Regions from separate parts of the Janibacter sp. UYMM211 genome, predicted to be linked through region 1. Evidence: predicted binding sites of a transcription regulator. Region 1 holds the regulator's gene; each other region holds the start of a gene.
The links. The regulator Rex, encoded in region 1, represses fermentation and respiration genes when NADH is low (regulators of the CRP and FNR family bind a similar motif). The targets are predictions, from matches to a motif close to CTTGTGAANNNNTTCACAAG.
Positions count from the first base shown of each region.

Region 2: the regulator Rex is predicted to act here: its motif matches at 2,396-2,415, upstream of ABIB53_RS02635 (Cg1360 family ATP-synthase-associated protein).
Region 3: the regulator Rex is predicted to act here: its motif matches at 2,423-2,442, upstream of ABIB53_RS04465 (geranylgeranyl reductase family protein).

Region 1 covers NZ_JBEPOY010000002.1:260,566-265,215, forward strand. Annotated here, with positions in the region: gene ABIB53_RS06370 (NAD-dependent epimerase/dehydratase family protein) at 1-365, shown strand, start outside; gene ABIB53_RS06375 (lysophospholipid acyltransferase family protein) at 365-1,954, shown strand; gene ABIB53_RS06380 (glutaredoxin family protein) at 1,954-2,208, shown strand; gene ABIB53_RS06385 (redox-sensing transcriptional repressor Rex) at 2,362-3,036, shown strand; gene ABIB53_RS06390 (glutamyl-tRNA reductase) at 3,033-4,304, shown strand; gene hemC (hydroxymethylbilane synthase) at 4,301-4,650, shown strand, end outside.
Region 2 covers NZ_JBEPOY010000001.1:574,860-579,509, forward strand. Annotated here, with positions in the region: gene ABIB53_RS02615 (F0F1 ATP synthase subunit B) at 1-365, opposite strand, end outside; gene ABIB53_RS02620 (ATP synthase F0 subunit C) at 418-627, opposite strand; gene atpB (F0F1 ATP synthase subunit A) at 734-1,555, opposite strand; gene ABIB53_RS02630 (AtpZ/AtpI family protein) at 1,552-1,917, opposite strand; gene ABIB53_RS02635 (Cg1360 family ATP-synthase-associated protein) at 1,914-2,333, opposite strand; gene ABIB53_RS02640 (MraY family glycosyltransferase) at 2,885-4,024, opposite strand; gene glyA (serine hydroxymethyltransferase) at 4,082-4,650, opposite strand, start outside.
Region 3 covers NZ_JBEPOY010000001.1:966,477-971,126, reverse strand. Annotated here, with positions in the region: gene ABIB53_RS04480 (GNAT family N-acetyltransferase) at 1-180, opposite strand, end outside; gene ABIB53_RS04475 (isochorismate synthase) at 228-1,553, opposite strand; gene ABIB53_RS04470 (demethylmenaquinone methyltransferase) at 1,651-2,346, shown strand; gene ABIB53_RS04465 (geranylgeranyl reductase family protein) at 2,458-3,783, shown strand; gene ABIB53_RS04460 (NADH-quinone oxidoreductase subunit A) at 3,859-4,218, shown strand; gene ABIB53_RS04455 (NuoB/complex I 20 kDa subunit family protein) at 4,238-4,650, shown strand, end outside.

The DNA of each region.
Region 1 (4,650 bases):
ACATCGCCGGCGACGGGATCATCACCGCCAGCCAGGCCGCGAACATCGCCGGTCGCCCCTTCGTCCCCGTGCCCCGCATCGGCACCGGTCTCGTCGCGGGGGCGCTCCAGCGCGCCGGGGTCGTCGACGCGAGCGTCGACCAGCTCGACCTGCTCGCCTTCGGGCGCGGTCTCGACACGACGAAGATGCGCCGCGAGCTGCACTTCGAGCCGCGGTACACGACGCGAGAGGCCTTCGAGTCCTTCGCGCAGACCCTGCGGCACCGGATGGTGCTGCCCGGCGGGGGCACCCGCTCGAGCTGGCGGGCCGCCGAGGCCGCCGAGCGCGCCATGGCCGTGATCGACCGCCCCGGGAAGAAGGACTGATGGCGCAGCGCACACCGTCGAGCACGACGAAGAAGACCGCTCGGGCTGCGACGCCCGCGAAGAGCGCGAAGAAGACGGCGGCGACGAAGGCCACCACGCGCAAGACTGCCGCCGCGAAGAAGACCACCACGCGGAAGACCGCTGCCGCGACGAAGGCCACCACGCAGAAGACCGCCGCCGCGAAGAAGACCACGGCCCCCAAGCCCACCGCGAAGAAGGCGTCGACCACGAAGACCGCCGCCCCGCGCTCCGCGGTCGCCGCGGCGGCCGAGCGCGCCGGCGGCGAGCGGGCCCGACGCCGCTCGACCCCCCTGCTCGCCGGCAGCGAGACGACGGCGCCCCCGACGAAGAAGACCACCGCGTCGTCGGCCTCGCGCCCGACCGCCTCCCGCCGGGCGAGCCGCCCGGCCGCCGCGGTCGGCGGCTCCGCCCCGACGTCAGGGACGACGAAGGGGGCGTCGCGACCGGCCCGCACGACGCGCAGCACCACCCGCGCCGCGGGCGCCCCGGCCCTGCGCGTCGTCGACGGCGAGGGCACGGGCACCCGTCGCCCCCGGCGCACGACGACCCCGAGGCCGCGCGTGGCCACCGCGCCGACGACCCCTTCGCCCGCGTCGGCACCCGCCGAGGGCACCCCGAGCAGCGGCACCGCGCTCGCCCCGGGCGTCGCCGAGCTGCTCTCCGTCGCGCTCTCGGCCGGCCAGGTCGCGTCGCGCACCATCGGCGGGGCGGTGAGCAACGCGGCGGGCGAGGAGTGGGAGCGCCGACTCGGCGAGGTCCTGTCCTTCCTGCGCCGCCGGGTCCAGGGCGACTACAGCGTCGACGACTTCGGCTTCGACGAGGACTTCACCCTGCACACCGCCTTCCCGGTGCTGCGCCTGCTCAAGGACCGGTGGTTCCGCGTCGAGGTCCGCGGCATCGAGAACATCCCGGCCACCGGCGGCGCGCTCGTCGTCTCCAACCACTCCGGCACCATCGCCCTCGACTCGGTGATGACCCAGCTGGCGATCCACGACGCGCACCCGCAGCACCGCTTCCTGCGCATGCTCGGGGCCGACCTCGTCTTCGCGCTGCCCGTCGTCGGCGACTTCGCGCGCAAGACCGGCGCGACGCTCGCGACGAACCCGGACGCGGAGCGCCTCATGACCTCCGGCGAGCTCGTCGGGGTGTGGCCCGAGGGCTTCAAGGGTGTCGGCAAGCCCTTCCGCGAGCGCTACAAGCTGCAGCGCTTCGGCCGGGGCGGCTTCGTCGCGGCGGCGATCCGCAGCGAGGTGCCGATCATCCCGTGCTCGGTCGTCGGGGCCGAGGAGATCTACCCGATGGTCGGCAACGCCAAGACCCTCGCCCGGCTGCTCGGCGCGCCGTACGCACCGATCACGCCGACCTTCCCGCTCCTCGGCCCGCTCGGCCTCGTGCCGCTGCCGAGCAAGTGGATCATCGAGTTCAGCCCGCCCGTCGACACCGCGAGCCTGGGCCCGACGGCCGCCGACGACCCCGCGCTCGTCTTCGACCTCACCGACCAGGTGCGCGAGACGATCCAGCAGACGCTGTACTCCGTGCTCATGACCCGTCGCTCGGTCTTCTTCTGATGGCCTGGGCTCCTGCCGGTCGCCTGGCCGTCGTCACCCGTGAGGGGTGCCACCTGTGCGTCGTCGCGCTCGAGACCGTGCGCCGGGTCGCCGCCGAGCACGACCTCGACGTCGAGGTCGTCGACGTCGACCGCGACCCCGAGCTGCTCGCCCGGTACTCGGAGGAGGTCCCGGTGACCTTCGTCGACGGGGCGCAGCACGACTACTGGCGGGTCGACGAGACCCGCCTCCGGGCGGCCCTCGAGCGGTCCTGACGGGCCCGAAGGGGGAGCCCGCCCACCCCTTCGGGCGTGGCCACGACCACGGGTCGTCGTGACTTTGTGCAAATGTTCACAAGCCGTTAGCCTGAGTTGGTCGCCGCTCGCGCCACCTGTGCTCGCGGCGCAGAGAGGAGCAGCGAGTCGATCGTGACCGCCACCAGCGCAGCCAAGCGCGGGATCCCCGACGCGACCGTGGCGCGCCTGCCCGGGTACCTCAGGGCACTCGACGGGCTCGTGGCGCAGGGCGTCGGCTCGGTCTCCTCGGAGGAGCTCGCGACGAGCTCGGGGGTGAGCAGCGCGAAGCTGCGCAAGGACCTCAGCCACCTCGGCTCCTACGGCGTGCGCGGCGTCGGCTACGACGTCGGCCACCTGCGCTACCAGATCTCGCGGGCCCTCGGCCTCACCCAGGACTGGCCGGTCGCCATCATCGGCATGGGCAACCTCGGCCGCGCGCTCGCCTCGTACGGCGGCTTCGCGCCCCAGGGCTTCACCGTCGTCGCCGTCCTCGACCGCGACCCCGCGCTCGTCGGCCAGCGGGTGGGCGACCTCGTCGTGCAGCCGATGGAGGTGCTGCCGAGCCTCACCGAGGGCGGCCAGGCCGCGATCGGCGTCATCGCCGCCCCCGCCGCCTCCTCGCAGGACGTCGCCGACCAGCTCGTCGCCGCCGGCTTCTCCTCGATCCTCAACTTCGCCCCCGGCGTGATCTCGGTGCCCGACCACGTGCAGGTCCGCAAGGTCGACCTCGCGACCGAGCTGCAGATCCTCGCCTACCACGAGCAGCGCCGCACCGGCCCCGGTGCGGACCTGGAGGTCGCCCGATGAGCACCGTCGTCTTCGGTCTCAACCACCACCGCACGCCCATCCAGCTGCTCGAGCGGGTCTCGCTCGGCCAGGACGTCGCGGCCCGGCTCACGGAGTCGGCCCTCGAGAGCCCGGACATCAGCGAGGTCGTCGTCGTCTCGACGTGCAACCGCACCGAGGTCTACGCGGAGGTCAGCGCCTTCCACGGCGCCGTCGCCGATCTCACCACCGCCCTCACCGGTGTCACCGGGGTCACCCAGGACGACCTCGTCGAGCACCTCGAGCTCCAGTACGGCGAGGCCGCCGTCGCCCACGTCTTCAACGTCGCCGCCGGGCTGGACTCCATGGCCGTCGGCGAGGCCCAGATCGTCGCGCAGCTGCGCGACGCGCTCGCCGTCGGGCAGGACAGCGGCGCGGCCGGCCCGGCTCTGAACCACCTGCTCCAGCAGGCCCTGCGCACGGGCAAGCGCGTGCGCACCGAGACCGGCCTGGACCGCGTCTCACGCTCCCTCGTCGAGGTCGGTCTCGAGCTCGCCCGTGACCTGCTCGGCGCGGTCGAGGGGCTCGACGTGCTCGTCGTCGGGGCGGGCTCGATGAGCTCGCTCGCCGCGACGACCGCCTCGCGCCTCGGCGCCGGCTCGATCACCGTCGTCAACCGCACGCACGAGCGGGCCGTCTCGCTCGCCGCCCGGCTCGACGCGCAGGCCCGCCCGATCGCCGAGATCGAGGCCGCCCTCGCCCAGGCCGACGTCGTCATCTCGTGCACCGGCTCGACCGGTCTCGTCGTCGACCTCGCCGCCGCCGCCGACGCGCAGGTCGCCCGCTCCGGTCGCGCGCAGGTCTACCTCGACCTCGCGATGCCCCACGACGTGGCCGTCGAGGTCGGCGGGCTGCGCGGTGTCACCCGTCTCGGGCTCGCCGAGCTCGGCCAGGCCCTCGGCCGCGGCACCGAGCTGCCCGAGGTGAGCGCCGCGCGCGGTGTCGTCGCCGACGCCGTGCACCGCCACCTCAGCGACCGCGCCGCGCAGGTCGCCGCCCCGACGGTCACCGCGATCCGCGCCGCGGCCGCCGAGGTCGTCACCCGTGAGCTCGAGCGGGTCGACCAGCGCACGCCCGACCTCACCGACGCCGAGCGCGCCGAGGTCCACCTCGCCATCCACCGGGTCGTCGAGAAGCTCCTCCACCGCCCGACGGTGCGGGTCAAGGAGATGGCCATCGACGGGCGCATCGTCGAGTACGAGGACGCGATCCGGGCCCTCTTCGACCTGCACGGGAGCGAGCTGTCGTGACCTTGCGGATCGGGACCCGTCGCAGTGCCCTCGCGACGACGCAGACCGGCCATGTCGCCGACGCGCTGCGCGCGGCCGGGCACGACGTCGAGATCGTCGAGATCACGACGGAGGGTGACGTCACGAGCGCTCCGCTGAGCCTGCTCGGCGGCACCGGGGTCTTCGCCTCCGCGCTGCGCCACGCCCTGCGCGACGGCCGGGTCGACGTCGCCGTGCACTCCCTCAAGGACCTGCCGACCGCACCCGAGCAGGGCCTGACCATCGCCGCGATCCCGCCCCGGGTCGACCCCCGCGACAGCCTCGTCGCCCGCGACGGGCTCACCCTCGGCGAGCTGCCGGAGGGCTC
Region 2 (4,650 bases), on a different contig from region 1:
TCGTCCTGAGCCTGCTGACGCATCTCGGCGACGATGCTCGCACCCTCGGCACGCGCGTCCTCGCGGATCTTCGCGGCCTCGGCACGGGCGTCGGCGAGCTGGGCCTCGTACTGGGCCTTGGCCGCCTCGGCCTCGGCCTGGGCGTTCTCGGCCTGGGCGATGCCACCCTCGATGGCAGCGTGGCGCTCTTCGTAGGCCTTCTCGAGGTTCGGGGCGACCTTCTTCGCGACGACCCAGTACAGGATCGCGAACATGATCAGCCCGAAGATGAGCTCCTCGAGGTGCGGGATGAGAGGCATGGTCTCGCCTTCTCCACCCGCCGTCGCGAGGCTCACGACCGACGTTGCGGTTGCCGTGATGTGCACGGAGTACTCCTAGGGGACGTCGAGCTGGTTCTGACGAGGTGTCTGACCGAGGTCAGAGGACGAACGCGAGAACCAGACCGAAGATCGCGAGGGCCTCGGCGAGCGCGAAGCCGAGGATGGCGATCGGCTGGAGGAGGTTGCGGGCCTCGGGCTGGCGGGCGACACCGTTGATGTACGCGGCGAAGATCAGGCCGACGGCGATGGCCGGGCCGATCGCGGACAGGCCGTAACCGATGAGCGAGAGGGAGCCGGTGATTTCCATGAGTCTTTTTCCTCTTCCGTTTCTGTGGTTCCCCCGGCGACGCGGCGCCGGGAAGTTGTGGGGTGCTATTCGGTTGTGCGGTGGTGCAGCTTCGTAGCGCCGTCGATCAGTGGTCGTCGGCGAGGGCGCCGGCGATGTAGCTCGCGGCGAGCAGGGTGAAGACGAACGCCTGGAGGAACTGCACCAGGGCCTCGAAGAGCATCATCACGCCGGCCATGAGGAAGGTCGGCAGGGACAGCGCCTTCATGAGCGCACCGTCGGACTCGAGCAGGAAGTACGCGCCCGCGGTGACGAAGAGGTAGATGAGCATGTGCCCGGCGAACATGTTGCCGAAGAGTCGCAGCGCGAGCGTGAGCGGCCGGGTGATGAAGTAGGTGACGAGCTCGAGGACGAGGATCACCGGGGCGATCCAGCCCGGCAGGCCCGGGGGCACCATGTGCTTGAAGTAGCCGACGAAGCCCATCCGCTGGAAGCCGATCCAGTGGTAGACGACGTAGACGACGAGCGTCAGGGCGATCGGGAAGCCGATCTTGCCCGTGACGGGGTTCATCGCGAGCGGGAAGATCCCCATGAGGTTGTAGAAGAGGATCATCGTGAAGAGCGTCGCGAGGAGCGGCACGAAGCGGCGGAACTCCTTGGTGCCGATCATGTCGCGGGCGACCGAGTTGCGCGGGAGGTTGTAGAAGCCCTCGAGCATCCACTGGCCCTTGGAGGGCACGACAGCCGCGCGGCGGCTCAGCGCGATCATCACGAAGGACAGCACGCCGGTGACGATCGCGGCCCAGGCCATCTGGTTGGTGACGGTCAGACCGCCGACCTCGAAGAGGGGCTGCCAGAAGATCTCCGGCGTGGGGGCCGTGTAGCCCTCGCCCTCGCCGGCGGCCATGGGCGCGAGCGCGGCGATGTGCGCGGGCGCAGTCAGGATCACGGGTTCTCCTCGTTGTGTGGCTTGGCTCCGGGCAGCGCGGTATCGCCGCCGCTCGTGGGTGCCTGAGACGTACCGTACCGGAGCCAGATGACGTAGAGCGACAGCCCCATCCCGACCACGACGCCCACCGCGACGATCAGCGACGTGCCGAGCCATCGGTCGAGCAGCCACCCGGCGCCGCCGAAGAGCACGGGTCCGGTGACCAGGTAGGCGAGGACGGTCGCGCCGAGCGCGTCCGCCTGGGCGGTGGGGCTCGGCCCCTCGGTCTCGGTGGACCAGCGGTGTGCGTCCGGGGCCACCCCTTCGCGCCGGGTGACGAGGCGCGGTGCAGGGGTGTCGGTCTTGTGGCGGCGGGGGCTCATCGCGCCCCTCCGGGGTAGATCTCGTGGCGAGCACGGGCGTACCCGGCGATCTGGCCGGCCTGCAGCACGACGGTCTGGGCGACCGTGGCGGCGGCGAAACCCGCGCTGTGGAGCCATTCCTGGTCCCTCACGGCGAGCAGGACGGCGACGAGGATGATGAGCTGACCGATGTACACGACGAGGGCTCCGGCCATCGTCGCGCCCGGGTCTCCCGACATGATGAGGCGCATCGCGACGAGGCCGACGAGCATGATGACGGAGGCGGTCGCGGCTCCGGCGACGGCGGACCAGCCGGCCCTCTCCCCCGCGGCGAGCCACCCGATGACCGGCGCGGCGACGCACCCGGCGACGCCTGCGATCACGACACCGCGAAGCATGCCCGTGATGGGCTCGCGGGTGGTGCGCGTGGCGGTCATGGCGTCCTTCGGCACGGGATCTGGTCGAGGCTCGAGCGGGCCCTCACGGCCCGTCGTCGGCGCTTGTGAAAGTTATCACAAGCGCCTCCGACCCCGCGACTCGAGCGCGACGAGCGGCCGCCGTCCCACCCCTTCGGGCGGTCGAGGCACGAAGCCCCCCACCCCCCAAGCCTCGGCACCACGCATCCCCCGAGAAGTTGGCACCAGCACCGGTTGCAGCACGAGCATCTGCCAACTTTCCGAGCACACGGGTCGTCTCAGGGCTCGCTGACGCTCGCACCTCGACCACCAACGCCCTTGCGCTGGTCGAGGTGCGAAGGCCCCCCGGGCCTGAGCCTCGAGACCACCCGCCCCCGAGAAATTGGCACCAGCACCGGTTGCAGCACGAGCATCTGCCAACTTCCCGAGCAGCGACGTGGTCTCGAGGCTCCTTCGTCGCACCTCGACCACCAACGAGGGGTTTGTGGTCTCGAGGCTCCTTCGTCGCACCTCGACCAGCGACGAGGGTCTCGGGGCTCGCTGACGCTCGCACCTCGACCAGCCAGGGGCGGTCAGGCGTCGAGGCGGCGGCCGTGGCGGTCGAAGGTCTTCGGGCGGTGGCCGGGGCGGGAGAAGCGCGGGAGCCACGCGGTGAGGACGACGGCGACGGCGAGCAGGGCGAGGACCCCGGCCGCCGCGAGCTCAGCGGGCTGGACGACGACGAAGCTCACCGAGCCGGCGGCGACGACGAAGGCCCACCACCACAGCAGGAGCACCGCGCGGCGGTGGCCGTGGCCGATCCGCAGCATGCGGTGGTGCAGGTGCTGGGCGTCGGGGTGGAAGGGGCTCTGGCCCCGAGCGGTGCGGCGCACGACGGCGAAGAGCACGTCGAGCAGCGGCAGCAGCATGATCGCGATCGGCACGAGCAGCGGCAGGATCGTCGCCGCGACCGGGTTGTCGCTCACCTGGTTCGGGTTGACCGCACCGGTCGTGCTGATCGTCGCCGCAGCGAGGAGCAGCCCCAGCAGGAGCGCCCCGCTGTCGCCCATGAAGAGCCGGGCAGGGAAGAAGTTGTGCGGCAGGAAGCCCAGGCAGCACCCGAGCATCGCGGCGGAGATGAAGGTCGCCGAGCTGAAGACGTTCGGCGGGTTGTACGACGCCGAGATGATGTAGCTGTAGACGAAGAACGACCCCGCCGCGATCGCGACCGTCCCCGCGGCGAGCCCGTCGAGCCCGTCGATGAAGTTCACCGCGTTCGTCGCGAGGACGACGACGAAGATCGTCAGGATGACGAGGATCGGCGCCGGCAGGACCGTGACGACCCCGAGCGGCAACGAGAAGAACTGCACCCCCGAGAAGGCCATGATCCCGGCGGCGAGGAGCTGACCGCCCAGCTTCGTCGCCGGGTCGAGGTCGCGGACGTCGTCGATCGCGCCGACGAGGCAGACGACCGCCCCGGCGGCGAGCACCCCGACGAGCTCTCGCGTCTCGAAGACCTGTGAGAGGAAGGGCAGGCGCCACGCGAGCAACGTCGCGGCGGCGTACCCCATGAGGATCGCCACTCCCCCGAGGCGAGGGATCGGCACGGTGTGCACGTCGCGGCTGCGGACCGGGGTGTAGGCCCCGGTCCGCACCGCGATCGCCCGCATGGCGGGCACGCAGAGGTAGGTCGTCGCCAGCGCCACGAGGACGACGAGCAGGTACTCACGCACGCGCCGCCTCCGTCGTCACTCGTGATGTGGTCAGCCGCGGGCCCGGTCGGGCCCAGCTCAGCGAGGGTAGGCGGGGAAGGCGGTGACGAGCTCGTCGACGCCTGCGCGCACCTGCTGGCTCACGGCGTGCTCGGGGTCGGCGTCGCCCTGGGTGACGGCGACGTGGATGAGCTCGGCGATGGTCGCCATCTCGGCCTCGCCCATGCCCTGCGTCGTGACGCACGGGGTGCCGACGCGCACGCCCGAGGCGATGCCCGGCTTCTGCGGGTCGTTGGGGATGGCGTTCTTGTTGAGCACGATCCCGGCCGCGTCGGCGCGCGCCTCGGCGTCCTTGCCCGTGACGCCCACGCCCTGGAGGTCGAGCAGCGCGAGGTGCGTGTCCGTGCCACCGGTCGTCGGGCGGATGCCGCGCTCGGCCAGACCGGCCGCGAGCGCCTGGGAGTTGGTGATGACGCGCCGGGTGTAGTCGGCGTACTCCGGGCTCGCGCACTCCTTGAAGTTCACGGCCTTGGCCGCGATCGTGTGCATCTGCGGCCCGCCCTGCATCATCGGGAAGATCGCCTTGTCGAGCGCCGCCGCGTGCTCGGCCTTGCAGACGAGAGCGCCTGAGCGGGGGCCGCGCAGGA
Region 3 (4,650 bases), on a different contig from region 1:
GCGGTACGGCGACCCGTCGTCGCCACCGGCGGCGGTGACGGCCCACCGGTGGGGGACCGCCCGCGCGTACGACACGGCCTCGTCGAAGCCGATGTCGTCGAACCACACGAGGTCGTCGATCGCGGCGAAGCGCTCGACGTCGGGGTCGGCGGTGACGGCGTGCTGCGGGTGGGTGCTCACCCGTCCACCCTGCCCGCGCCGGGCACGGGTGTCACGCGAGTTACGGCTCAGGCGGGAGGGGTGAGCGCCTGGCGCATCGGGAGGAACTTCGCGTCCGACTCCGCTACCTCGCTCGCGGCGTCGGACCCGGCGACGATCCCGCAGCCCGCGTAGAGGCGCAGCGAGGTCGGCGAGGTCTGCGCGCCGCAGCGCAGCGCGATGCCCCACTCGCCGTCGCCGGTCGCGTCCATCCAGCCCACCGGCCCGGCGTAGCGGCCGCGGTCCATCTGCTCGAGCTCGCCGATGAGCCCGTCGGCGACGGGGGTCGGCGTGCCGCACACAGCGGCGGAGGGGTGCAGCGAGGCCGCGAGCGCGAGCGAGGTCGACGTGTCGTCGACGACCCCGGCGACATCGGTCGCGAGGTGCATGACGTTGGTGAGGTGCAGGACGAAGGGGGACTCCGGCACGTTGATCGAGGAGGTGTGCGCGGCGAGGGCGTCGGCGACCGAGCGCACGGCGTACTCGTGCTCCTCGAGATCCTTGCTGCTGCGCGCGAGCGAGCCCGCGAGCGCGAGGTCGTGGCTGTCGTCGCCGGTGCGCCGGATCGTGCCGGCGAGCACCCGCGAGGTGACGAGGCCGCGCTCGAGACGCACGAGCATCTCCGGGGTCGCGCCGACGAGACCGGCGACGGAGAAGACCCACGTCGTGTCGTAGTCCTGCGCGAGGCGCTGCAGCACCCAGCGCGGGTCGATCCGCGAGTCGGCCTCGACGTCGAGGCTGCGGGCGAGGACGACCTTGTCGAGCTCGCCGGCGCTGATCCGCGCGACGGCCTGCTCGACGATCCCGGCCCACGAGCCGGCCGAGAGGTCGCCGTCGCTGAAGCGGATCGACTCCGGCGCGCGCGGCGCGGGGGAGGGACGAAGGGAGGTCTCGACCGCGTCGTCCACGGGGGAGGGCTCCTCCCCGGCGAGCCAGGTCGTCGTCACCCAGGCGTCGCGGCCCCGGCGGCCGACGACGACGGCGGGCACGACGAGCCGCGAGGGGGTCTGCGAGCGGGCCGAGTAGGCCATCGAGCCGAAGCAGATCGGGCCGGTGCCGGGCACCTCGACCTCGTCCTCGACCTCGGCGACCGCGGTGATCTCGCGCCACCAGTCCTGCGCCCGCCCGAAGCGGTCCTCGCCGGTGACCGACAGCCCGGCCACCTCGCCCCAGCCGACGAGACCCTCGCCGCGTCGCACCCACGAGAGCACCTGCGAGGTGTCGTCGGGCAGGAGGGCCAGGAGGTCGCCGACCCGGGTCGCGGGCACCCGCACGGTCCGGCAGACCAGGCGCGGGGACGACGAGGGGGAGGTGCGGGCGTCGAGGCGCGCCAGGGCGGGGTCGAGGGTGGTCATCGCCCGATCAGCGTACGCCTGCCCCCGGGCGTGGCCGTCCTCGTGCCGGCGCTCGTGCCCGTCCGCGCCGCGAGGTGCCGGGTGCGAGGATGGGCCCATGATCCGCGCCTCCCTCGAGAAGGACCCCAAGGACGTCGCGTCGATGTTCGACGACGTCGCGAAGCGCTACGACCTCACCAACGACGTCCTCTCCCTCGGCCAGGACCGCGCGTGGCGCACGGCCGTCGTGGAGGCCGTCGACGCGCAGACCGGCGAGCGGGTCCTCGACATCGCGGCGGGCACCGCCACCTCGAGCGAGCCCTTCGCGGCCCGCGGGGTCGACGTCGTCCCCGCCGACTTCTCCCTCGGGATGCTGCGCGAGGGTCGCCGGCGCAACCCCGCGCTCGCCCTCACCGCGGCCGACGCGATGCGCCTCCCCTTCGCCGACGACACCTTCGACGCCGTGACGATGTCCTTCGGCCTGCGCAACGTCGCCGACCGGCACGTCGCGCTCGCGGAGTTCCGCCGGGTCACCCGTCCGGGGGGCCGGCTCGTCGTCTGCGAGTTCAGCGACCCCGTCGTCCCGGGCTTCCGCACGATCTACAAGCGCTACCTCATGGGCGCGCTGCCCGCCGTGGCCCGCCGGATCTCCTCCAACCCCGACTCCTACGTCTACCTCGCCGAGTCGATCCAGGCCTGGCCCGGCCAGCGCGAGCTGGCGAGCGACCTCGCCACCGCCGGCTGGCGGGACGTCGAGTGGACCAACCTCTCGGCCGGGATCGTCGCCCTGCACCGCGGCGTCAACCCGGCCTGACCCGACCAGGCCCCGACGGGCCAGGTTAGGACAACCTCACTGCACCCCTTCGCGACCGGCACGTACCCTGTCGTAGTTCGTGAATCCCTTCACAAGCACCCGAGGACGAGCGTGACCACCCCTGCTGACGCCCCCACCCCGCGGCTCGACGGCGACGTCGTGCACGCGGACGTCGTCGTCGTCGGTGCCGGCCCGGGGGGCAGCGCGACCGCCGCCTGGCTGGCCAAGGCCGGCCGCCGCGTCGTCCTGCTCGAGAAGACCTCCTTCCCCCGCGACAAGATCTGCGGCGACGGGCTCACCCCGCGCGCGGTCCGCCAGCTCATCCACCTCGAGGTCCCCACCGCCGAGACCGACGGCTGGGCCCACAACAAGGGCCTGCGGATCATCGGCGGCGGCATGCGCCTCCAGCTCGACTGGCCCGAGGTCGACTCCTTCCCCTCCTTCGGCATGGCCCGCGGCCGCGAGGACCTCGACGAGTACCTCGCCCGGCACGCCGAGCGCTGCGGCGCCGAGCTCATCGAGCGGCGCAACGTCACCGAGCCCGTCCTCGACGACGACGGCCGCGTCGTCGGCGTCGTCGCGAAGGTCATGTCCGAGACCGGCCGCGCGACGGGGGAGCGGGTCACCTACCGGGCGCCCGTCGTCGTCGCCGCCGACGGCGTGAGCTCGCGCCTGGCCGTGGCCCTCGGCCGGGAGAAGCGCGAGGACCGCCCGATGGGCGTCGCGGTGCGCGCCTACTACGAGACGCCGCGCCACACGGACGACTACATGGAGTCCCACCTCGAGCTGTGGACGAAGGGGGAGGACGGCCGCGACATCCTCATGCCCGGCTACGGCTGGCTCTTCGGTCTCGGCGACGGGCGCAGCAACATCGGCCTGGGCATCCTCAACACCTCCGAGGCCTTCGGGCGCACGGACTACAAGGACGTCATGCGCCGCTGGGTGGCCTCGATGCCCGACGAGTGGGGCATCTCCGAGGCGACGATCACCGGCCCGATCAAGTCCGCGGCCCTGCCGATGGCCTTCAACCGCCAGCCGCTGTACGACCGGGGCCTGCTCCTCGTCGGCGACTCCGGCGGCATGGTCAACCCCTTCAACGGGGAGGGCATCGACTACGCCCTCGAGGCCGCCTTCGTCGCCGCCGAGGTCATCGACGAGGCGCTGCGCGCGAGCAGCCTGGCCGCCCGCGAGGCCGTCCTGCAGCGCTACGTCCTGCGGATGAAGCAGATGCACGGCGGCTACTTCCGGATCGGTGCCGAGTTCGCCAAGCTCATCGGCAAGCCGGAGATCATGCGCCTGGCGACGAAGTACGGTCTTCCCCGGACGACCCTCATGCGCTTCATGCTCAAGCTCATGGCCAACCTGCCGCAGGAGAGCGGCGGAGGCCTCGACGACCGCGTCATCCAGGCGATGACGCGCCTGGCGCCGAGCGCCTGAGGAGGCTTCGATGACGACCCCTAGGATGAATGACATGCGTCACAGCGTGCTGACGGAAAGCGAGGTCATGACGCGATGAACCCCTACATCCCGCTCGGCATCCTGCTGGCCCTGGGTCTGGGCTTCGCCCTCCTGTCGGTGGGCACCAGCCTGGTCGTCGGCCCGGCCCGGTACAACTCCGCCAAGGCCCAGGCCTACGAGTGCGGCATCCAGCCCACCCCCCAGGCCGCCGAGGGCGGCCGCTTCCCGGTGAAGTACTACCTCACCGCGATGCTCTTCATCATCTTCGACGTCGAGACGCTCTTCCTGCTGCCTTTCGCCGTCGCCTTCGACAACCTCGGTCTCTTCGCACTCGTCGAGATGGTGCTCTTCATGATCACCATCTTCGTCGCCTACGCCTACGTGTGGCGTCGCGGCGGCCTCGAGTGGGACTGACGCGAAAGGGAGCACACTGATGGGACTTGAGGAGAAGCTGCCGGCAGGGATCGCCCTGACGACGCTCGAGAACGTCGCCGGCTACATGCGCAAGGCCTCGATCTGGCCTGCGACCTTCGGCCTGGCCTGCTGCGCCATCGAGATGATGGCTGTCGGCACCCCGCACTACGACCTCGCCCGCTTCGGCATGGAGCGCTTCGCCGCGACCCCGCGCCAGGCCGACCTCATGATCGTCGCCGGCCGGGTGAGCCAGAAGATGGCCCCCGTCGTACGCCAGGTCTACGACCAGATGGCCAACCCGAAGTGGGTCATCTCGATGGGCGTCTGCGCGAGCTCGGGCGGGATGTTCAACAACTACGCCATCGTCCAGGGCGTCGACCACATCATCCCCGTCGACATCTACCTGCCCGGCTGCCCGCCGCGCCCGGAGAT